Regions from separate parts of the Pseudescherichia sp. L3 genome, predicted to be linked through region 2. Evidence: predicted binding sites of a transcription regulator. Region 2 holds the regulator's gene; each other region holds the start of a gene.
What was found. Region 2 encodes PhoB, which activates phosphate uptake and scavenging genes when phosphate is short. Its sites were predicted from a motif close to CTGTCATAAAACTGNCNNAT; they were not measured.
Positions count from the first base shown of each region.

Region 1: kdgR (DNA-binding transcriptional regulator KdgR) is a predicted target of PhoB. The motif match lies at 4,110-4,129, and genes of this name have one in related genera.
Region 3: pstS (phosphate ABC transporter substrate-binding protein PstS) is a predicted target of PhoB. The motif match lies at 4,929-4,948, and genes of this name have one in related genera.

Region 1 is NZ_JANKYC010000001.1:1,727,699-1,735,086, forward strand. Features, by position in the region: gene ftsI (peptidoglycan glycosyltransferase FtsI) at 1-536, opposite strand, end outside; gene cspE (transcription antiterminator/RNA stability regulator CspE) at 750-959, opposite strand; partial or broken gene NR795_RS20710 (DUF2627 domain-containing protein) at 972-1,115, opposite strand; gene NR795_RS08470 (MBL fold metallo-hydrolase) at 1,531-2,547, opposite strand; gene NR795_RS08475 (YebO family protein) at 2,572-2,862, opposite strand; gene mgrB (PhoP/PhoQ regulator MgrB) at 2,937-3,080, opposite strand; gene kdgR (DNA-binding transcriptional regulator KdgR) at 3,227-4,018, opposite strand; gene NR795_RS08490 (MFS transporter) at 4,196-5,566, shown strand; gene htpX (protease HtpX) at 5,611-6,492, opposite strand; gene prc (carboxy terminal-processing peptidase) at 6,686-7,388, opposite strand, start outside.
Region 2 is NZ_JANKYC010000001.1:81,178-88,565, forward strand. Features, by position in the region: gene sbcD (exonuclease subunit SbcD) at 1-893, opposite strand, end outside; gene phoB (phosphate response regulator transcription factor PhoB) at 1,084-1,773, shown strand; gene phoR (phosphate regulon sensor histidine kinase PhoR) at 1,795-3,090, shown strand; gene brnQ (branched-chain amino acid transporter carrier protein BrnQ) at 3,498-4,817, shown strand; gene proY (proline-specific permease ProY) at 4,890-6,248, shown strand; gene malZ (maltodextrin glucosidase) at 6,304-7,388, shown strand, end outside.
Region 3 is NZ_JANKYC010000003.1:426,780-434,167, reverse strand. Features, by position in the region: gene atpD (F0F1 ATP synthase subunit beta) at 1-285, shown strand, start outside; gene NR795_RS17330 (F0F1 ATP synthase subunit epsilon) at 306-725, shown strand; gene glmU (bifunctional UDP-N-acetylglucosamine diphosphorylase/glucosamine-1-phosphate N-acetyltransferase GlmU) at 1,443-2,813, shown strand; gene glmS (glutamine--fructose-6-phosphate transaminase (isomerizing)) at 3,005-4,834, shown strand; gene pstS (phosphate ABC transporter substrate-binding protein PstS) at 5,033-6,073, shown strand; gene pstC (phosphate ABC transporter permease PstC) at 6,200-7,159, shown strand; gene pstA (phosphate ABC transporter permease PstA) at 7,159-7,388, shown strand, end outside.

The sequences.
Region 1 (7,388 bases), 1.6 Mb from region 2:
CCCTGCCCGTCCACGTTGGTGAAGCCAATCAGGTTAGCCGCAACGTGTCCGCTGGGGTAAAAGCGGCGCGACTCCTCCTGCAAATTGATGCCCGGCAAATTAAGGTTATCGATCCATTTTGCCTGCTGCGGGTCGAGCTGGCGGGCAAGGTAGATAAAACGGGATGTCGTGTTACGCCGGATGCGTTCGGCTATCTCGTTCAGCGGCATATTCAGGGCGCTGGCCAGCGCCTGCCAGCGCGGGTTCACTCTCACCCCACCGCTGCTGTTGATGGCTTTAGGATCGGCCCAGATCGCACTCACCGGCACACTCACCGCCAGCGGCAGCCCATTGCGATCGACGATCATCCCCCGAGGCGGCACAATCTTCTCTTCCCGAATCGAGCGCATATCCTCCTCTTTGACCAACTTTTCCGGCGAGACGACCTGGAGCCAGGCCGTTCGCCCCAGCAGCAGGCCCAGCGCACAGATAATGGCCACGCAGAGCAAGGCAAAACGCAGAGGGGTATAGTTGCTGGAAAGAGATTTGTTTTTCACCTTGGCTCCTGAAACGGATTAACCCGCTGATTTGACAGGAAACAACAAGAGAAAGGGAAAAAAGTGTGCTAATAACGGTATGGCTTTGCAACAAAAGAAGAATGGAGAGGCTTACAGTAACATTTTGAAAAACAAGCATTAAAAAGCCCCGCACGCGGCGAGGCTTTTACGCTGACATTGATGCGCTAATCGCGCTCAAGCAGTGGAGGAAAATCAGATAGCAGTAACGTTAACCGCTGCTGGGCCTTTCTGGCCGTCCTGAATTTCGAACTCAACGTTCTGGCCTTCAGCCAGAGTCTTGAAGCCGTTACCCTGGATTGCAGAGAAGTGTACGAACACGTCTTTGCTGCCGTCAGCAGGAGTAATGAAACCAAAGCCTTTAGACTCGTTGAACCACTTAACTTGACCTTTAATCTTTGCCATTTGCAAAATTCCTTAGAGTGTTTTCTTAGCCCGCAGGCATTGACCGAGATGAAACTGAGACATTACTGCATGAGGCACTAAATAAGGTTCGGCAGAGAAGCAGTATTCAACGACAACGTGTTTACTCAGAACTTCTTTACTGATAATGCCACACATAAACAGAACTGTACCTCGTTTAACCTACACCGTGTTATCACATACAACGTTAATTATGGCAAGCCATTTTTAATGATGTCTGGATCTGTCGCACAAATTCAGCGGCAAGCAGAACAACAGATGTGCAGCTAACCTGACACAGCGATGTCGTGTCGTCCAGCCTGAGCTTTACAATGGCTAAATAGAGCATGTCGTTAGCAATTTTTGTGCAATAGCCTACTGAAAAATCATGAAAACGGGTGAGTGAAAACGTTTTTGCCCGGCAATCAGAAATGGATAAGTTGACCACCGAATAATTGTTGCTCAATTAGTGCACCCCCTGCACCAAAATAATGAAAGTTTAATGACACTGCATCAATTCAAAGCAATAAAAACGTTTCGCTAAAAATAATATCGTTTATATAACCTCTCCAGGCTACTCTGCTGTCTGTTTAATAGTCTGGGCATCGAGAGATAAATACTCACCTATTTTCAGGATCCTAAAGTTATCCGTTTGGGTCACCGTCTCGTTTAATACCGCGGCCAGCTCCCGGGCTGGCTCGTCCACCGCTTCATCCGCCAGCTCAAAGACGCCCCAGTGGATAGGAAAAGCCAGCGGCTCACCGATCTGCTGCCAGAGTGACACCGCATGCTGCGGATCCATATGATGCACGGACATGAACCAGCGTGGTGCATAGGCACCGACCGGCAACGCAGCGGAATCGAGTTTGCCCAGGCGCTCGGGGATCGCCAGCAGGTCCGGCGTGTAGCCGGTGTCGCCGGCAAACCAGAAGCGATGCGCCCGGGATTCCACGACCCAACCGCACCAGAGTGAACGATCTCTGTCCCACGGCGTACGCATGCTCCAGTGCTGGGCGGGTACGGCGCTTAGGGTCATTCCCTGGAAGGTGAAGCTCTGCCACCAGTCAAGCTCGACCACGTGGCGCACGCCGTGGCGGCGACACCAGCGGCCCAGCCCGAGGGGAACAAACAGCGTGACGTCTGGAAAGCGTTTTAACAGGGCGCGGATGGTGCGGGTATCGAGATGATCGTAATGGTTATGCGAAATGAGGATGGCATCCAGCGCCGGCAGATCGCTAACGTTCAGCGGCGCGGGACTTTTGCGCTGCGGCCCGGTAAAGCGTACCGGGGAGGCACGGTTAAAGAAGAGCGGATCCGCCAGCAGATAACAGCCGTCCAGACGGAGCAGCATGCTGGCATGGCCCAACCACCAGACCCCGTCCCCGCTGCCGCCTATTTCGGCACGCTGCCACCGCTGCTGAAGAAAAGTGTCGTAGCCGCCCTCGGGAGGATGCGGCAGCCCGGCGGCGCGGCGCTCTTTTTGCCAGCGCTCAACGTCACCGGGCTGATGCCCACCGGGGGTCAGATTACGAAACCCCTGGGGCGTATGGTGAGTCAGGGCTGGATTATACCAGGGATTTTTCCATGCCATCACTCACCACCCTTTCCAGCTTATTTAGCGTTCAGCCACCAGACGGATAAAATCGTCGCCGTCGGTTTGCACTGTTGCCGCCGTTTTTGCTTCCGGCTCGGCTTTTTCCGGCGCGTTGGCCTCGCAGAGGCGACGCAGCAGCACGTTCTGTCGTTTTTGTTGATCCAGTAGCGCCTCAAGCAGTTCAATCTGCTCATTAGCGCGGGAGCTGGCCCGGTTTACAAAGAACCACAGTATTAGCCCAACGACCAACACCACCAAAGAAATTACCAGGGACGCAAGATTGAACGCGCCCGAATTCAGTACTTCGTTCATTACACCACCTCAATGTTGACGCGCTATCTTACCACTGACATTAAGGAAGGGAATGATTCGAAGCAAAAATGCCGCTACCAGGGGATAAATTTATTGATAACGCAAATACCGCTGAAAAACTGTACGTCCTGATCGCACATCACATTGAGCATCTGAGTCCAGAGCATCAGGCAAATTACCAGGATGGCAATCAAGAGCAGCCACCGAAACTTTCTCACTCTTCTCTCCGAATCAACGTCTTATGCAAACAGGTTACTACTGGCATATTAAACCGGAGCTAACTGTAGCGCTATTTGACTATTCAGGAAACCGCGGCAAAGAGGGAGCAGAGATGAAAACGCCGCGTCTGGCGCGGCGTCTGGTATCAGAACGGATAGTCGTTATAGCCCATCTGCTCGGAGATTTTACGCGCTGCGGTATGCAGCATCTCAACATATTCATGCAGACGCTCTTCAGAGAAGCGCAGCGTTGGGAAGGAGATACTCAGGCCTGCGATGACCACGCCAAAGCGGTCAAAGACCGGCACACCAATGCAGCGCAGCCCCTCTTCCTGCTCTTCGTTGTCTTCGCCATAGCCCTGCTCGCGAACGGTATCAAGCACGGGTAGCAGATCGTCGGTAGTGGTAATAGTGCGATCGGTGCTGCGCTTATACTCAACGCCTTCAAGGATCTGTTTCACTTCCTCGCGATCGCGCCAGGCCAGCAGCACTTTACCGATGGCGGTGCTATAGAGCGGGTTGCGGCGGCCGATACGGGAGTACATGCGCAGATTGTACATAGAGTCAATTTTATGGATGTAGACAATGCTGTCTTCATCCAGCGCGCCAAGGTGCACCGTCTCTTTGGTCAGGCGCGAAAGCTCACGCATCTGGATATCGGCGCTGCGAATTAAATCGACGTTTTGCAGCGCGCGTGCGCCGAGTTCAAAGAGCTTAAGCGTTAGGGAGTACTTCTCTGACTCCCCCTCCTGGGCCACGTAGCCAAGGGATTTCATCGTCTGCAAAAAGCGATAAACGGTGCTTTTTGACATCATCACACGCTGAGACAGTTCAGTAATGCCAATTTCCCGCTCTTCCCCGAGCGCCTGCAGAATGCCAAAGACCTTCAGTACTGAAGAGACAGAATCTGGCTGTTTGTCCAAATCTGCGATTGCCATTAATCACCTCATCGCGAGTGTTTTATAAAATTTAGAATAGGTTTTTATTATAATTTCGTCGCGGGTCGCCCGCAATGGCAGTTTGTTAACTTCGTTACAAATCTGCGATATAAAAACAGCGCGCAGCGGGTAAAATCGTTCTCACGATAATAATTTCAGCTTAATCATATAAACTCTATGGATAAATCTTTTACAGAAGGCCTGCCGATACCGCAGCGTTACGGAGCGATACTGACCATCATCATCGGTATTGCCATGGCGGTGCTTGACGGCGTCATCACTAACGTGGCGCTGCCGACTATCGCCAGCGATCTGCACGTCTCCCCGGCAAGCTCGATCTGGGTGGTTAACGCTTACCAGATTGCTATCGTGATCTCGCTGCTCTCCTTTGCATTTCTGGGGGATATGTTTGGCTACCGACGGGTTTACCAGTGCGGACTGGCGTTCTTTACCGTCACCTCGTTTCTCTGTGCCCTCTCCGATTCGCTCACCATGCTAACCCTTGCTCGAATCGCCCAGGGCTTCGGCGGCGCGGCGCTAATGAGCGTTAACACGGCGCTGATTCGGCTCATTTACCCTCAGCGCAGCCTGGGCCGGGGGATGGGTATTAACTCGTTTGTCGTCGCGGTCTCGTCGGCGGCGGGCCCGACCATTGCCGCAGCGATCCTCGCCGTTGGTTCGTGGCAGTGGCTATTTTTGATCAACGTGCCGCTGGGGATCGTCTCTTTGCTGCTGGCGATGCGCTATCTGCCCGCCAACCCGCCGCGCCGCAGCACGACGCGCTTCGATCTGCCCAGTGCGGTGATGAACGCCCTCACCTTTGGCCTGTTGATCCTGGCTCTCGGGGGCTTTGCCCAGGGGCAGTCTCTGACGCTGATCGCTGGAGAAGTAGCGGTCATGCTGGTCATCGGGTATTTCTTTATTCGCCGCCAGCTTGGGCTTCCCGTGCCGCTGTTGCCGGTAGATCTGCTGCGCATTCCGCTTTTTTCGCTCTCTATCTGCACCTCAATCTGCTCATTCTGCGCCCAGATGCTCGCCCTGGTCTCACTGCCCTTCTTTATGCAGAGCGTGCTTGGACGCAGTGAGGTGGAGACCGGGCTACTGCTGACCCCGTGGCCGCTGGCAACCATGGTGATGGCCCCATTGGCGGGGTATCTGATTGAACGGGTTCACGCGGGTCTGCTGGGTGCGGTGGGTTTGGCGGTCATGGCTGCGGGGCTGCTGGCACTGGCGCTTCTCCCTACGGCACCGTCGGATATGGATATCATCTGGCGGATGATGCTCTGCGGCGCGGGCTTTGGGCTATTCCAGTCGCCCAATAACCACACCATTATCACAGCCGCGCCGCGTCAGCGCAGCGGCGGAGCCAGCGGTATGCTTGGCACGGCGCGCCTGCTCGGGCAGAGCATCGGGGCCGCGCTGGTCGCGTTGATGTTTAATCTTTTTACCGATCACGCCACGCACGTTGCGCTGCTGTTTGCTGCGGTATTAGCCGCCGTTGCCGCCGCTTTCAGTAGCCTGCGGATGACGCAGAAATCCCAGGCATAAAAAAAGCGCGTCCTTAGACGCGCTTTTTATTACAACGGCTTGTGTTACTTCAAGTACTCGCCGCTGCGCAGGGCTTCAATACGCTTATCCAACGGCGGGTGGCTCATAAACAGCTCGCTCAGGGATTTGGATTTCCCGTTGATGCAGAAGGCCATCATTGTGCTGGCTTCCTGCGGCTCGTAGCTGGTTTTCAGACGCTGCAGAGCAGCTATCATCTTCTCACGGCCTACCAGCTTCGCCGATCCGGCATCGGCATGGAATTCACGGTGACGTGAGAACCACATGGTGATAATGCTCGCCAGAATACCAAACACCAGCTCCAGCACCATCGACACCGCAAAGTAGATCAGCGGGTTGCCGTTGCTCTCTTCGCCTTCGTCGCGGTTGCCACCCATAAAGCCTGCGGCGATCTGCGCCAGGATACGCGAGATAAAGATAACAAAGGTGTTCACCACGCCCTGGATCAGGGTCATGGTCACCATGTCACCGTTGGCGATGTGGCTGATCTCGTGAGCGATAACCGCTTCGGCCTCATCACGGCTCATGTTCTGTAGCAGGCCGGTGCTTACCGCAACCAGCGACGCATCACGGCGCGCGCCGGTGGCGAAGGCGTTAATGTCCGGGGCGTGATAGATGGCAACCTGCGGCATCGCGATGCCTGCCTGCTGCGACTGCTGCGCCACGGTGTTCATCAGCCAGCGCTCCATATCGTTGCGCGGCTGCTCAATGACTTCTCCTCCGACTGACTTCAGGGCCATCCATTTCGACATTAACAGCGAAACGAACGAGCCGCCAAAACCAAACAGCAGCGCCATGATCAACAAGCCCTGAACGCTACTCGACTGAATACCCGTCAGGCTCAGCACCAGCCCGAAGACCAGCATCACCGCCAGGTTCGTTAACAGGAAGAGCGCGATCCGCATCATAATTTTCTTTTAACCTCAACTTAACAAAACGCACTATGCGACTACCCACATCGTATGGGTATATTGGCTATTTTCAAGCATAACCCGCGCGTAAGTTACCAGAAAGACACAACTTTACATTTAGACGCGGCAGCCTTACGCCGCGATACGCTTGTTAAAAAAAACAGGCACAATTTCTTGTGCCTGTTGCGGTTTACTGTGCTTTAGCGGGCTGCGCTGGCGGGCTATCTTTCTCGATATGTGCCAGGTCGAGGGCGATATGCACCGTCTCATCAAGGTAGGGATCCGGCTCCTGATAATCCTTCGGCAGATCGTCCAGCTTCTTCAGCACCGGCTTGCCTTCACGCTTAAAGCGGTCGTTCAGGCGGGCCAGGCGAATCGCGTCATCTTCCGCGTTCTCTTTCTCACGCTGGGCAAGGTTGAGAGATATCTGATTCCGCTTATCTTTCAGGGCATTGAAGCGAGCAATGTCCTTCAGGATGTACTGGAACTCCGGATCTTTGGCAATACGATCGTCATGCTCCTTGAGCAGCTGCGGCCCAAGCGGCGTCAAATCGCCAGATTTCACAAAGGTCGCAGCGTTGATGCTATCCCACGGCAGCGCGTTATCTTCAAACTTCTCACCGGTTTCGGTCTCTTCATTGCCGGTCGGCATGATGATATCCGGCGTCACGCCCTTACGCTGCGTGCTGCCGCCGTTAACGCGGTAGAATTTCTGAATGGTGTACTGCACCGAACCCAGCGCCGGCCACTCCGGACGCAGCATCTGATCGTAGATGCGGTTAAGAGAGCGATACTGCTGCACCGTGCCTTTACCGAAGGTCGGCTCACCAACGATCAGCGCCCGGCCATAGTCCTGCATCGCGGCAGCAAAGATCTCTGACGCCGAGGCGCTA
Region 2 (7,388 bases):
CCGCGCCACTGCTCAAGCTGCTGGCCAATGGCGGCAAGATCGCCTTTGATCACTGCCAGCTGCTGGGTAACCGGCACGGTAAGAGGCGTGACGTCCGCCAGTCTGCCGTCGGCAAAGGTTACCAGATTAACGCTTTTGGCCTTGCCGGTTTCGTCGAAGCTGAGAGCAATAGGTGAGCCGCAGTAGCGGATATGATCCTGACCACCAATAATCTGCGGACGATGAATGTGCCCGAGGGCGATATAGTCCACCGGGGGAAAATTCTGCGCCGGGAAGGCGTCCAGGGTACCAATATAGATGTCGCGCACCGCGTCGCTTTTGCTGGCCCCGACGGTGGTGAGGTGGCCGCTGGCGATAATCGGCAGCGGCGCGTCGCCGCGCAGGGCACAGGCCTGCTGGTACTGCTGCTGGTAGTAGTCGGTGATCGCCGCCAGCAGATGCTGCTGCTTCTCGCTGCCGGAGAGGCCCGCCTGGCTGGTAACGATATCGCGCGGGCGTAAAAACGGCACCGGGCAGAAAACCGCTCCCGGCGTGCCGTCGCGATGCTTAAGAATGAACGGCGCGCAGCCCGCCGCGGCCACGACGGTGGTGTGCAGAAAGGCCAGGATCTCCCGGGACTCATTCAGGGTAGCGACCGAGTCGTGGTTACCCGCCAGCACTACCAGGTGACAGCCGGTCTGCTGGAGCTGAACCACAAAGCGGTAGTAGAGTTCGCGAGCGTAGCTGGGAGGCGCGCCGGTATCAAAAATATCGCCAGCAACGATAATGGCATCGACCTGCTGGGCCTCTGCCGTCTCCAGCAGCCAGTCAAGAAAGGCAGCGTGTTCAGCGGCCCGGCTCTTGCTGTAAAAGTTTTGGCCGAGATGCCAGTCAGAGGTGTGAAGGATGCGCATATCGGTTCCATAGCAAAAAAGCGTAAGGCGGATTATAAACGTTTAGGCGCAGCGGAAAAGCGGCGATCGTCTTGCAGATGTCATCTGCACGCTTTCAGGTTCATAATGCCTTCACGCTTTTCATAAATCTGTCATAAATCTGACGCATAATGCGACGCAACATATTGATTACAACTATATAGGGCAAATCATGGCGAGACGTATTCTGGTCGTAGAGGATGAGGCCCCCATTCGGGAGATGGTCTGCTTCGTGCTCGAGCAAAACGGCTTTCAGCCTGTTGAAGCGGAAGATTATGACAGTGCGGTGAACCAGCTCAACGAGCCGTGGCCCGATCTTATCCTGCTCGACTGGATGCTGCCTGGCGGCTCGGGGATTCAGTTTATCAAGCACCTGAAACGTGAAAACATGACCCGGGATATTCCTGTTATGATGCTCACCGCGCGCGGCGAAGAGGAAGATCGCGTCCGCGGCCTGGAGACCGGGGCAGACGACTACATCACCAAACCCTTCTCGCCGAAGGAGCTGGTGGCGCGTATCAAAGCCGTGATGCGGCGTATCTCGCCGATGGCGGTGGAAGAGGTGATTGAGATGCAGGGGCTGAGCCTCGATCCCACCTCTCACCGGGTCATGACCGGCGAAAACCCGCTCGACATGGGGCCGACGGAGTTCAAGCTCCTGCACTTCTTTATGACTCACCCGGAGCGCGTCTACAGCCGCGAGCAGCTGCTGAACCACGTCTGGGGAACCAACGTCTACGTTGAGGATCGCACGGTGGACGTGCATATTCGCCGCCTGCGTAAAGCGCTGGAGCTGAGCGGCCATGACCGTATGGTGCAGACCGTTCGCGGCACGGGTTACCGTTTTTCGACCCGTTTCTAATCATTGACTGGAGTGTGACGCGTGCTGGAACGGCTGTCATGGAAAAGGCTGGTCTTAGAGCTGTTTTTAAGCTGTATCCCAGCTCTGGTGCTTGGAGCGATGTTTGGCTATCTGCCGTGGTTTTTGCTGGCCTCGGTCACTGGATTACTGATCTGGCACTTCTGGAATCTGCTCCAGCTCTCCTGGTGGCTGTGGGTGGACCGCAGCATGACCCCACCTCCGGGGCACGGCAGCTGGGAGCCACTGCTCTATGGCCTGCACCAGATGCAGCTGCGCAATAAAAAGCGCCGTCGTGAGCTGGGCAGCCTGATCAAACGCTTTCGCAGCGGCGCAGAGTCGCTGCCGGATGCGGTGGTACTTACCACCGAAGAGGGGGTGATCTTCTGGTGTAACGGCCTTGCCCAGCAGTTGCTGGGGCTGCGCTGGCCGGACGATAACGGCCAGAATATCCTCAACCTGCTGCGCTACCCCGAATTCACTCAGTATCTTAAACAGCAGACCTTCACTAAACCGCTCAACCTGGTGCTGAACAACGGACGGCATCTGGAGATCCGCGTCATGCCCTACAGCGAGCAGCAGCTGCTGATGGTCGCCCGCGACGTGACCCAGATGCACCAGCTGGAGGGGGCGCGACGCAACTTCTTTGCCAACGTCAGTCATGAGCTGCGCACGCCGCTGACGGTATTGCAGGGCTACCTGGAGATGATGCAGGAACAGACCCTGGCCGGGGCGACGCGGGAAAAGGCGCTGCATACCATGCGGGAGCAGACCTCGCGTATGGAAGGCCTGGTAAAACAGCTGCTCACCCTGTCAAAAATTGAGGCCTCTCCAATCCATACCCTGAATGAAGTCATTGATGTGCCAATGATGCTGCGGGTGGTTGAACGAGAAGCCCAGACCCTGAGCCAGCAGCGGCAAACCCTTGAGTTTCATGTCGATAGTTCCCTCAAAGTGTTGGGCAGCGATGAGCAGATGCGCAGCGCTATCTCTAACCTGGTCTATAACGCGGTAAACCATACTCCGCCCGCCACGCACATCATCGTCAGCTGGCAGCGGGTCGCGAACGGCGTGGAATTCAGCGTTGAGGATAACGGACCGGGCATCGCCGCCGAACATATTCCACGCCTGACCGAGCGCTTCTACCGCGTCGATAAGGCGCGATCCCGCCAGACCGGCGGTAGCGGCCTGGGGCTGGCGATTGTTAAGCACGCCGTCAACCATCACGACAGCCGTCTGGAAATTACCAGCGAGCCGGGCAAAGGCACCCGATTTAGCTTCACGCTGCCGGAAAGGTTCGTTGCCAAAACCACCGAGTAGCGCCCTCCCTGTCAGTATAACTTTCCACAGGCCGCAAAATGCGGCCTGTTTGCTTTGCACCATTCAGCACCGCACCTCTTTTTCTGCGGCTGCTGCTTTTTTGTTCGCATGTTTAGCCATGTGTTTTTCTTATAATTAGCGTTTTATGCTGGTTATTCACGTCAGCCTACGATAACCATCTGGTTTTTCGATCCCATCTTGCCTTTAAACGTTATAAGCGTTTAAATTGCGCCCCTGTCGATGACAGACAGGCTGGATTTGCGTGGTAAATCGAAAAACTATTCTTCGCCACGCCCGGTGGGAAGCATATCCCGCTGGAATCTAATGATATTGCCGCTGTATTGTCCCGTAGGGGCTGGCGAAAAAATCAACACGTTCAACACCACATCCACAGGCAGTTAATACATATGACCCATCGTTTAAAACCACGAGATATCGTTGCTCTGGGCTTTATGACATTCGCGTTGTTCGTCGGCGCGGGTAACATCATTTTTCCGCCAATGGTCGGTTTGCAGGCGGGTGAACACGTCTGGACGGCGGCCTTTGGTTTCCTGATCACCGCGGTTGGTCTGCCGGTGCTAACGGTCATCGCCCTGGCGAAAGTGGGTGGCGGTGTGGATAGCCTCAGCGCGCCGATTGGCAAAGTAGCCGGCGTGCTGCTGGCCACCGTCTGCTACCTGGCCGTCGGCCCGCTGTTTGCGACCCCGCGTACCGCTACCGTCTCGTTCGAAGTGGGGATTGCCCCGCTGACCGGCGACGGCGCGCTGCCGCTGTTTATCTACAGCCTGGTCTACTTTGCCATCGTCATTCTGGTCTCGCTCTATCCGGGCAAGCTGCTGGATACGGTAGGTAACTTCCTTGCGCCGATGAAGATCGTCGCGCTGGTGGTGCTCTCAGTGGCTGCCGTCGTCTGGCCAGCTGGCCCGATTAGTCATGCCATGGACGCCTACGAGCACGCCTCGTTCTCCAACGGTTTTGTTAACGGCTACCTGACCATGGATACCCTCGGCGCGATGGTGTTCGGTATCGTGATCGTCAACGCGGCCCGCTCTCGCGGCGTGAGCGATGCGCGTCTGTTGACCCGCTACACCGTGCTGGCTGGCGTGATGGCAGGCGTAGGCCTGACGCTGCTCTATCTGGCTCTGTTCCGCCTCGGCTCCGACAGCGCTTCGCTGGTCGATCAGTCGGCAAACGGCGCGGCTATCCTGCATGCCTACGTGCAGCACACCTTCGGCGGCGCAGGCAGCATGATGCTGGCAGTGCTGATCTTCCTGGCGTGCCTCGTCACCGCCGTAGGCCTGACCTGCGCCTGCGCCGAGTTCTTTGCCCAGTACGTGCCGCTCTCTTATCGCACGCTGGTGTTTATCCTCGGCGGCTTCTCAATGGTGGTTTCGAACCTCGGCCTGAGCCATCTGATCCAGCTCTCTATCCCGGTGCTGACGGCGATCTATCCGCCCTGTATCGCCCTGGTTGTATTAAGCTTTACCCGCAACTGGTGGCACAGTTCGTCCCGTGTGATTGCGCCAGCCATGTTTGTTAGTCTGGTCTTCGGTGTGATGGACGGCATTAAAGCGTCGGCGTTTGGTGGCATCTTACCCGCCTGGACAGCGCGTCTGCCGCTGGCGGAGCAGGGTCTGGCATGGTTGATGCCGACCGTCGTCATGGCGGTGCTGGCAATCTGCTGGGATCGCGCGGCGGGACGTCAGGAAACTTCCAGCGCACATTAATTTACGGTTGCGTCTTTAACCACGGGGCTTACAATCCCGTGGTTTTTTTATTTTTAAACGGCAGTGGAAACGATGGAAAGTACGAACAAACTAAAGCGGGGATTAAGCACCCGGCACATCCGCTTTATGGCGCTCGGCTCGGCGATTGGTACCGGGCTGTTTTATGGCTCGGCAGACGCCATCAAGATGGCCGGTCCCAGCGTGCTGCTGGCCTATATCATTGGCGGCGTGGCGGCCTACATTATTATGCGCGCCCTCGGCGAGATGTCGGTGCATAACCCGTCGGCCAGCTCGTTTTCGCGCTACGCCCAGGAGAACCTCGGGCCGTTGGCAGGCTATATCACCGGCTGGACCTACTGCTTTGAAATTCTGATTGTTGCCATCGCCGACGTCACCGCCTTTGGTATCTACATGAGCGTCTGGTTCCCCACGGTCCCGCACTGGATCTGGGTTCTGAGCGTGGTGATGATCATCTGCGCCGTCAACCTGATGAGCGTCCGGGTCTTCGGTGAGCTGGAGTTCTGGTTCTCGTTTTTCAAAGTTGCCACCATCATCATCATGATTGCTACCGGTTTCGGTATCATCATCTGGGGCATCGGCAATGGCGGGCAGCCCACCGGCATCCACAACCTGTGGAGCAACGGCGGCTTCTTTAGCAACGGCTGGCTTGGCACGGTGATGGCGTTACAGATGGTGATGTTTGCCTACGGTGGCATTGAGATCATCGGCATCACCGCCGGTGAAGCCAAGGAGCCGGAGAAGTCGATTCCGCGCGCTATCAACTCTGTCCCGCTGCGTATCCTGGTATTCTATGTGGGCACGCTGTTTGTCATCATGTCGATCTACCCATGGAACCAGGTGGGGACCCAGGGCAGCCCGTTCGTGCTGACCTTCCAGCATCTCGGGATCACCTTTGCCGCCAGCATCCTTAACTTTGTGGTGTTGACCGCCTCGCTTTCAGCCATTAACAGCGACGTGTTTGGCGTCGGGCGTATGCTGCACGGCATGGCGGAGCAGGGCAGCGCCCCGCAGATGTTCGCTAAAACCTCTCGCCGGGGCATCCCGTGGGTGACGGTGCTGGTGATGACCGTGGCGCTGCTGTTTGCCGCCTGGCTGAACTACATCATGCCGGAGAATATCTTCCTGGTGATCGCCTCCCTGGCGACCTTTGCCACGGTGTGGGTATGGATTATGATCCTGCTGTCGCAGATCGCTTTCCGTCGTCGTCTGTCGCCGGAAGAGGTCAAGGCGCTGAAGTTCAAGGTGCCGGGCGGGGTGCCTACGACGGTTGTCGGGGTGCTGTTCCTGGCCTTTATCATTGCCCTGATTGGCTACCACCCCGAGACCCGCATCTCGCTGTACGTCGGCTTTGCATGGATTGCCCTGCTGCTGGTGGGCTGGCTGTTTAAACGGCGAAAAGCAGTGGCGTAAACTCCTGCACATCGCATACTGTTCTCTGGCAGGGTTAACCTAAAGGAGAGCAGTTATGCTGAATGCCTGGCATCTTCCGGTCGCGCCGTTTGTAAAACAGAGCAACGATAAACTACAGATTGTCCTGTGGCTGACCGGAGATGCGCTACCGCAGCGGGTGACCCTGCGCGCAGAACACGATAACGAAGAGATCTCGATCCGCATGCATCCGCTGCGCAGTGCGCCAAAGCCTGGCGTTACGGCCTGGCGGGGAGAGATTGACTTAACCACCGGACAGCCGCGCCGCCGCTATAGCTTTAAGCTGCTGTGGGACGACCGCCAGATCTGGTTTACCCCGCAGGGCTTTAGCCGCTTTCCTCCCGCCCGGCTGGAGCAGTTCGCGGTTGACGCACCGGATAGCGGGCCGCAGTGGGTGGCCGATCAGGTCTTCTACCAGATTTTCATCGACCGCTTTGCCCGCAGCCTGCCGCGCGAGTCCAGTCAGGACAATCTCTATTATCACCACGCCGCCGGGCAGAACATTGAGCTGCGCAACTGGGACGATCCGGTTACCGCCCATGCTGGCAGCTCGACCTTCTACGGCGGCGATCTCGACGGCATCAGCGAAAAGCTGCCGTATCTGAAAAAGCTGGGCGTCACCGCGCTCTACCTGAACCCGGTCTTTACCGCCCCCAGCGTGCATAAATACGATACCGAAGATTATCGCCACGTCGATCCGCAGTTCGGCGGCGATGGGGCGCTGCTGCGCCTGCGCGAGAATACGCACCGGGAGGGGGTCCGCCTGCTGCTGGACGGCGTATTCAACCACAGCGGGGACTCCCACGCCTGGTTTGATCGGCACAATCGCGGCACCACCGGCGCCTGCCATAACCCGGCATCCCCCTGGCGGTCGTGGTACAGCTTCTCCGCTGACGGACGGGCGCTGGACTGGCTGGGCTATCCGAGCCTGCCGAAGCTGGACTATCAGGATCCCTCTCTGGTAGATGAAATCTACCGGGGCGAGGAGAGCATTGTACGCCACTGGCTGAAGGCCCCGTGGAGCATGGACGGCTGGCGGCTTGATGTGGTGCATATGCTGGGCGAGGCGGGCGGGGCGCGCAACAATCTCCTGCACGTCACCGGCATCAGCCAGGCGGCAAA
Region 3 (7,388 bases), on a different contig from region 2:
CGTTACCAGGAGCTGAAAGACATCATCGCCATCCTGGGTATGGATGAGCTGTCTGAAGAAGACAAACTGGTGGTAGCACGCGCACGTAAGATCCAGCGCTTCCTGTCCCAGCCGTTCTTCGTGGCAGAAGTGTTTACCGGTTCTCCGGGCAAATACGTCTCCCTGAAAGACACTATCCGTGGCTTTAAAGGCATTATGGAAGGCGAGTACGATCACCTGCCGGAGCAGGCGTTCTACATGGTGGGTTCCATCGACGAAGCCGTGGAAAAAGCTAAAAAACTTTAACGCCTTAATCGGAGGGTGATATGGCAATGACTTACCACCTGGACGTGGTCAGCGCAGAGCAACAGATGTTCTCTGGTCTGGTCGAGAAAATCCAGGTAACGGGTAGCGAAGGTGAACTGGGGATTTTCCCGGGTCACGCCCCGCTGCTCACCGCCATTAAGCCTGGTATGATCCGCATCGTGAAACAGCACGGTCATGAAGAGTTTATCTACCTGTCTGGTGGCGTACTTGAAGTACAGCCGGGCACCGTGACCGTACTGGCTGATACTGCGATTCGTGGCCAGGATCTCGACGAAGCGCGAGCCCTGGAGTCGAAGCGTAAAGCAGAAGAGCACATTAAGAGCTCGCATGGCGACGTGGATTACGCTCAGGCGTCTGCGGAGCTGGCCAAAGCTATTGCGAAACTGCGCGTTATCGAGTTGACCAAAAAAGCGATGTAACACCGGCTTGAACGTACGAAGCCAGTCTGGTCTCCAGGCTGGCTTTTTTTATGCCTGTGCGTTGGCTTCGTAGGTTATTGAAAAGGTGTTTTATCTTTTTTGTGATTTTCATCACAAAAATGTTGATCGATTAATCAACGCGGCGTAGACTTATTTTTGTGAAGTAAGTCACATTAATGAATCCATCGACCGGGAAAACATCATGAAACTGATTAACAAAATCATCGCTTTCTTCAATAACATGAACGTTTCTTTTGGTACGTTTAATCTGTAATCACGCCTGATATCGCCGATTAAAGCCACCACCGCTGGCGGTGTGAACAGAACATAACAAGGGCTGCCTGACGGGCGGCCTTTGTGTTTTATGTGGCTTAATCAATGTTGTTCAACCAATATCGCCCGATCGACCTGGATTCTCCTCTTCGGGATCCCCTTATACTCACCCTCAATTTACGCCGAAGCGGCAGCTGGTTTACTGCGCCCTCTTTATTCAGGCAACGAAAGAAACGTAAAAACATCGGCATAGCGAGTACATGGGCAGCAATATGTACGCTTTATGCAGCAATTCGTTTTATGATGGGCCAAAATAAGGGGAGCAACGCGAATAAAAGATGCAAAAAGCACATTTTATACGCACCCCATTTCACGTTGAAAAAAATGTAGTAATTTCAACAGTAAACGGTAAAAATTCTTCTTCAAATCAGAGTCAGGACGCGTATGTTGAACAATAGCATGAGCGTGGTGATCCTTGCCGCAGGCAAGGGAACCCGCATGTATTCGGATCTTCCTAAAGTGCTTCATACTCTCGCCGGGAAAGCGATGGTACAGCATGTCATTGATGCCGCGAATAATCTCGGCGCACGTCACGTTCACCTGGTCTACGGCCACGGCGGGGATCTGCTTAAGCAGACGCTGCGTGACGACAACCTGAACTGGGTGCTGCAAGCGGAACAGCTGGGTACGGGCCATGCTATGCAGCAGGCTGCCCCGGGCTTTGCCGATGACGAAGATATCCTCATGCTCTACGGTGACGTACCACTGATCTCCGTTGAGACACTGCAGCGCCTGCGCGATGCCAAGCCGCAGGGCGGCATTGGGCTGTTAACGGTCAATCTTGACGATCCCACCGGCTATGGCCGCATCACCCGCCAGGACGGGAAGGTCACCGGCATCGTTGAGCATAAAGATGCGACCCCTGAACAGCATAAGATTCAGGAGATCAATACGGGCATCCTGATTGCCAACGGTGCGGATCTGAAGCGCTGGCTGAGCAAGCTCACCAATGATAATGCGCAGGGTGAGTACTACATCACCGATATTATCGAACTGGCCTACCTCGAAGGGCGTGAGATCGCCGCGGTGCATCCGCAGCGTCTGAGCGAAGTTGAGGGCGTAAACAACCGTCTGCAGCTTTCTCGTCTGGAGCGTGTCTATCAGTCCGAGCAGGCAGAAAAGCTGCTGCTGGCTGGTGTGATGCTGCGCGATCCGGCACGTTTTGACCTGCGCGGTACCCTGAGCCACGGCCGTGATATCGAGATCGACACCAACGTTATTCTGGAAGGCAACGTCACGCTGGGCAACCGGGTCAAAATCGGCGCGGGCTGCGTGATCAAAAACAGTGTTATCGGCGACGACTGCGAAATCAGCCCTTACAGCGTGGTTGAAGATGCGACCCTGGAAGCCGCCTGCACCATCGGTCCGTTTGCTCGTCTGCGCCCTGGCGCAGAGCTGCTGGCCGGCGCGCACGTCGGTAACTTCGTCGAAATGAAGAAGGCGCGGCTGGGTAAAGGCTCGAAGGCAGGCCATCTCACCTATCTGGGCGACGCGGAGATTGGCGACAACGTTAACATCGGGGCCGGTACCATTACCTGCAACTACGACGGTGCCAACAAGCATAAAACCATTATCGGCGACGACGTTTTTGTCGGCTCCGATTCACAGTTTATCGCTCCAGTGAGCGTAGCCAGCGGCGTCACTATTGCTGCGGGTACCACGGTAACCCGTGATGTTGCCGAGGACGAGCTGGTAATCAGCCGAGTGAAACAGACCCATATCAAGGGCTGGAAACGTCCGGTCAAGAAGAAGTAAACCATTTTGTAGCCGGCCTGGCGTTCGCGTCGTCCGGCATACAGGGATGAGGCGGTCAATATAGATCGCCCGCCCACCAGCAGTAGCTATAAAAATAACCCCACTCTCTACAAGGCTCGGGGCGCCCGGAAAACGGGTAACGCAGGTTGACCGACAACGCATGGCTTACGCCATAATCAGGAAATCTAACTATGTGTGGAATTGTTGGCGCAGTTGCGCAGCGTGATATTGCTGAAATCCTTCTCGAAGGCTTACGTCGTCTCGAATACCGTGGCTATGACTCTGCCGGTCTGGCAGTAGTCGACAGTGAAGGGCATATGACCCGCCTGCGTCGTCTCGGTAAAGTCCAGATGCTCTCTCAGGCAGCGGAAGAGCATCCGCTGCATGGCGGAACCGGTATTGCCCATACCCGTTGGGCGACGCACGGTGAACCGTCTGAAGGCAACGCTCACCCGCATGTCTCTGAACATATCGTGGTGGTGCATAACGGCATTATTGAGAACCACGAGCCGCTGCGCGAAGAGTTAAGATCGCGCGGCTATGAATTTGTCTCCGAAACCGATACCGAAGTGATCGCTCACCTGGTGCACTGGGAGCTGGCAAAAGGCGGCTCGCTGCGCGATGCCGTTCTGCGCACTATCCCGCAGCTGCGCGGCGCGTACGGTACGGTTATCATGGATACCCGCGATCCGAGCACCCTGCTGGCCGCCCGCTCCGGTAGCCCGCTGGTTATCGGTCTTGGCATGGGCGAAAACTTCATCGCCTCTGACCAGCTGGCTCTGCTGCCGGTGACCCGCCGCTTTATCTTCCTCGAAGAGGGTGACATTGCGGAAGTGACCCGCCGTAGCGTCGTGGTGTATGACCGTGAAGGTCAGGAAGTGAAGCGCCCGGACATCGAATCTAATCTGCAATATGACGCGGGCGATAAGGGTATCTACCGCCACTACATGCAGAAAGAGATCTACGAGCAGCCGAACGCCATTAAAAACACCCTGACCGGGCGTATCAGCCACGGTGAGATCGATCTCAGCGAGCTGGGCGAGAAAGCCAACGAGATGCTCTCTCAGGTTGAGCATATCCAGATCATCGCCTGCGGCACCTCCTACAACTCCGGGATGGTGTCACGCTACTGGTTTGAATCGCTGGCCGGTATCCCGTGCGACGTGGAAATCGCCTCTGAATTCCGCTATCGCAAATCCGCCGTGCGCCGCAACAGCCTGATGATCACCCTCTCCCAGTCTGGTGAGACGGCGGACACCCTGGCCGCGCTGCGCCTCTCCAAAGAGCTGGGCTACCTCGGTTCGCTGGCGATCTGTAACGTGCCTGGCTCCTCGCTGGTACGTGAATCCGATCTGGCGCTGATGACCAACGCTGGCACAGAGATCGGTGTGGCGTCGACCAAAGCCTTCACCACCCAGCTCACCGTGCTGCTGATGCTGGTGGCGAAGCTGAGCCGCCTGAAGGGTCTGGATGCCTCTATCGAGCAGGATATCGTGCATGGCCTGCAGGCGCTGCCGAACCGTATCGAGCAGATGCTCTCCCAGGACAAACGTATTGAAGCGCTGGCAGAGGACTTCTCTGAGAAGCACCACGCCCTGTTCCTGGGCCGTGGCGATCAGTACCCTATCGCTCTTGAAGGCGCGCTGAAGCTGAAAGAGATCTCCTACATCCACGCGGAAGCCTACGCCGCAGGCGAGCTGAAACACGGCCCGCTGGCGCTGATTGATGCCGATATGCCGGTTATCGTTGTGGCACCTAACAACGAACTGCTGGAAAAACTGAAGTCCAACATCGAAGAAGTTCGCGCCCGTAGCGGCGTGCTCTATGTCTTCGCCGGTCAGGATTCCGGTTTCACCAGCAGCGATAACATGCACATTATCGAGCTGCCGCACGTGGAAGAGGTGATTGCGCCGATCTTCTACACCGTGCCGCTGCAGCTGCTGGCCTACCACGTCGCGCTGATCAAAGGCACCGACGTTGACCAGCCGCGTAACCTCGCGAAATCTGTAACCGTAGAGTAATGTTCCTCTTACGTCCCGTCGCTACTGGCGGGACGTCTCTCCTCGTTGTGCTATTTTTAAACAATCCATAGACCATTTTCGGTCAAATAAGCGCCTGTCATAAAAATGTCATAATAAGTACATTTAACTGTCACCTGGTTGTCCTATTTTGCATATCGTAGAAACCAAACAACGATTTACAATCCCTCAGGAGACATTATGAAAGTCATGCGTACCACTGTCGCTACTGTTGTCGCCGCGACCTTATCCCTGAGCGCTTTCGCTGTTAGCGCAGCGGCAAGCCTGACCGGCGCGGGTGCAACTTTCCCAGCGCCAGTGTATGCCAAATGGGCGGATACCTATCAGAAAGCGACCGGTAGCAAAGTTAACTACCAGGGTATCGGCTCCTCCGGCGGCGTGAAGCAGATCACTGCTAACACCGTGGATTTTGGCGCGTCTGACGCTCCGCTGTCTGATGAGAAACTGAATCAGGAAGGCCTGTTCCAGTTCCCGACCGTTATCGGTGGCGTGGTGCTGGCGGTTAACCTGCCGGGCGTGAAATCCGGTGAGCTGGTGCTGGACGGTAAAACGCTGGGTGACATCTACCTGGGCAAAATCAAAAAATGGGATGACGAAGCGATCGCTAAGCTCAACCCAGGCATGAAGCTGCCTTCACAGAATATCGCCGTAGTGCGTCGCGCTGATGGCTCCGGTACCTCCTTCGTCTTCACCAGCTACCTGGCGAAAGTAAACGAAGAGTGGAAATCAAAAATTGGTTCTGGCTCTACCGTGAACTGGCCGACCGGCCTGGGCGGCAAAGGTAACGACGGTATCGCCGCGTTCGTACAGCGCCTGCCTGGCTCTATCGGCTACGTAGAGTACGCCTACGCTAAGCAGAACAACCTGGCCTACACCAGGCTGGTCTCTGCCGATGGCAAACCGGTTTCTCCGACTGAAGAGAGCTTCTCTAACGCCGCGAAAGGCGTGGACTGGAGCAAAACCTTCGCTCAGGACCTGACTAACCAGAAGGGTGACAACGCGTGGCCGATCACCTCTACCACCTTCATCCTGATCCACAAAGAGCAGAAGAAACCTGAGCAGGGCGCTGAAGTGCTGAAGTTCTTTGACTGGGCCTATAAAGACGGTGCGAAACAGGCTAACGATCTGGATTACGCAACTCTGCCGGACAGCGTGGTTGAGCAGGTTCGTGCCGCATGGAAAACGAATGTGAAAGACAGCAGCGGTAAAGCGCTGTACTAACAGGATCTTTTTGACGAAGATGGCGGGAGGCGTAGGCTTCCCGCCCTACGGATAAAAACTGTAGGCCCGGTAAGCGTTCGCGCCACCGGGCAAATTCGTAAGACGTACATAACAGAAGAGTAATTTATGGCTGCAACCAAGCCTGCTTTTAACCCACCGGGTAAACAAGGTGACATGATCTTCGGCGCGCTGGTCAAACTGGCTGCGCTGATTGTGCTATTGCTGCTTGGCGGCATCATCGTCTCCCTGATTGTCTCCTCCTGGCCAAGCATCCAGAAATTTGGTTTCTCTTTCCTGTGGACCAAAGAGTGGGACGCCCCGAACGATATCTACGGTGCACTGGTGCCAATCTACGGTACGCTGGTGACCTCCTTTATTGCGCTGCTGATCGCCGTCCCGGTGAGTTTCGGTATTGCGCTGTTCCTGACGGAGCTGGCTCCCGGCTGGCTGAAGCGTCCGCTGGGTATCGCGATTGAGCTGCTCGCTGCTATCCCCAGTATCGTTTACGGCATGTGGGGGCTGTTTATCTTCGCTCCGCTGTTCGCCACCTATTTCCAGGAGCCGGTGGGCAACGTGCTCTCTACCATTCCGTTTGTGGGCGCGCTCTTCTCTGGCCCGGCGTTTGGTATCGGTATCCTCGCTGCGGGTATTATTCTCGCCATTATGATCATTCCGTACATCGCCTCGGTGATGCGCGACGTGTTTGAACAAACCCCGGTGATGATGAAAGAGTCAGCCTACGGCATCGGCTGCACCACCTGGGAGGTGATCTGGCGCATCGTGCTGCCGTTCACCAAAAATGGCGTTATCGGCGGGGTCATGCTTGGCCTGGGCCGCGCGCTGGGTGAAACCATGGCGGTGACCTTTATCATCGGTAACACCTACCAGCTCGACAGCGCCTCGCTCTATATGCCGGGTAACAGCATCACCTCTGCACTGGCTAACGAATTCGCTGAAGCGGAGTCCGGGCTGCACGTTGCCGCGCTGATGGAGCTGGGGCTGATCCTGTTTGTGATCACCTTTATCGTGCTGGCGATTTCGAAAGTGATGATCCTGCGTCTGGCGAAAAACGAGGGGGCACGCTGATGGCTACGCTCGAAATGCAAACCACGACGGCGCTGGCCGAGTCGCGCCGTAAAATGCAGGCGCGTCGCCGCATGAAAAACCGTCTCGCGCTGACGCTGTCGATGGCAACCATGGCGTTTGGCCTCTTCTGGCTGGTCTGGATCCTTTTCTCCACCGTGACGCGCGGTATCGACGGCATGTCGCTGGCGCTGTTCACCGAGATGACGCCGCCGCCGAACACCGCAGGCGG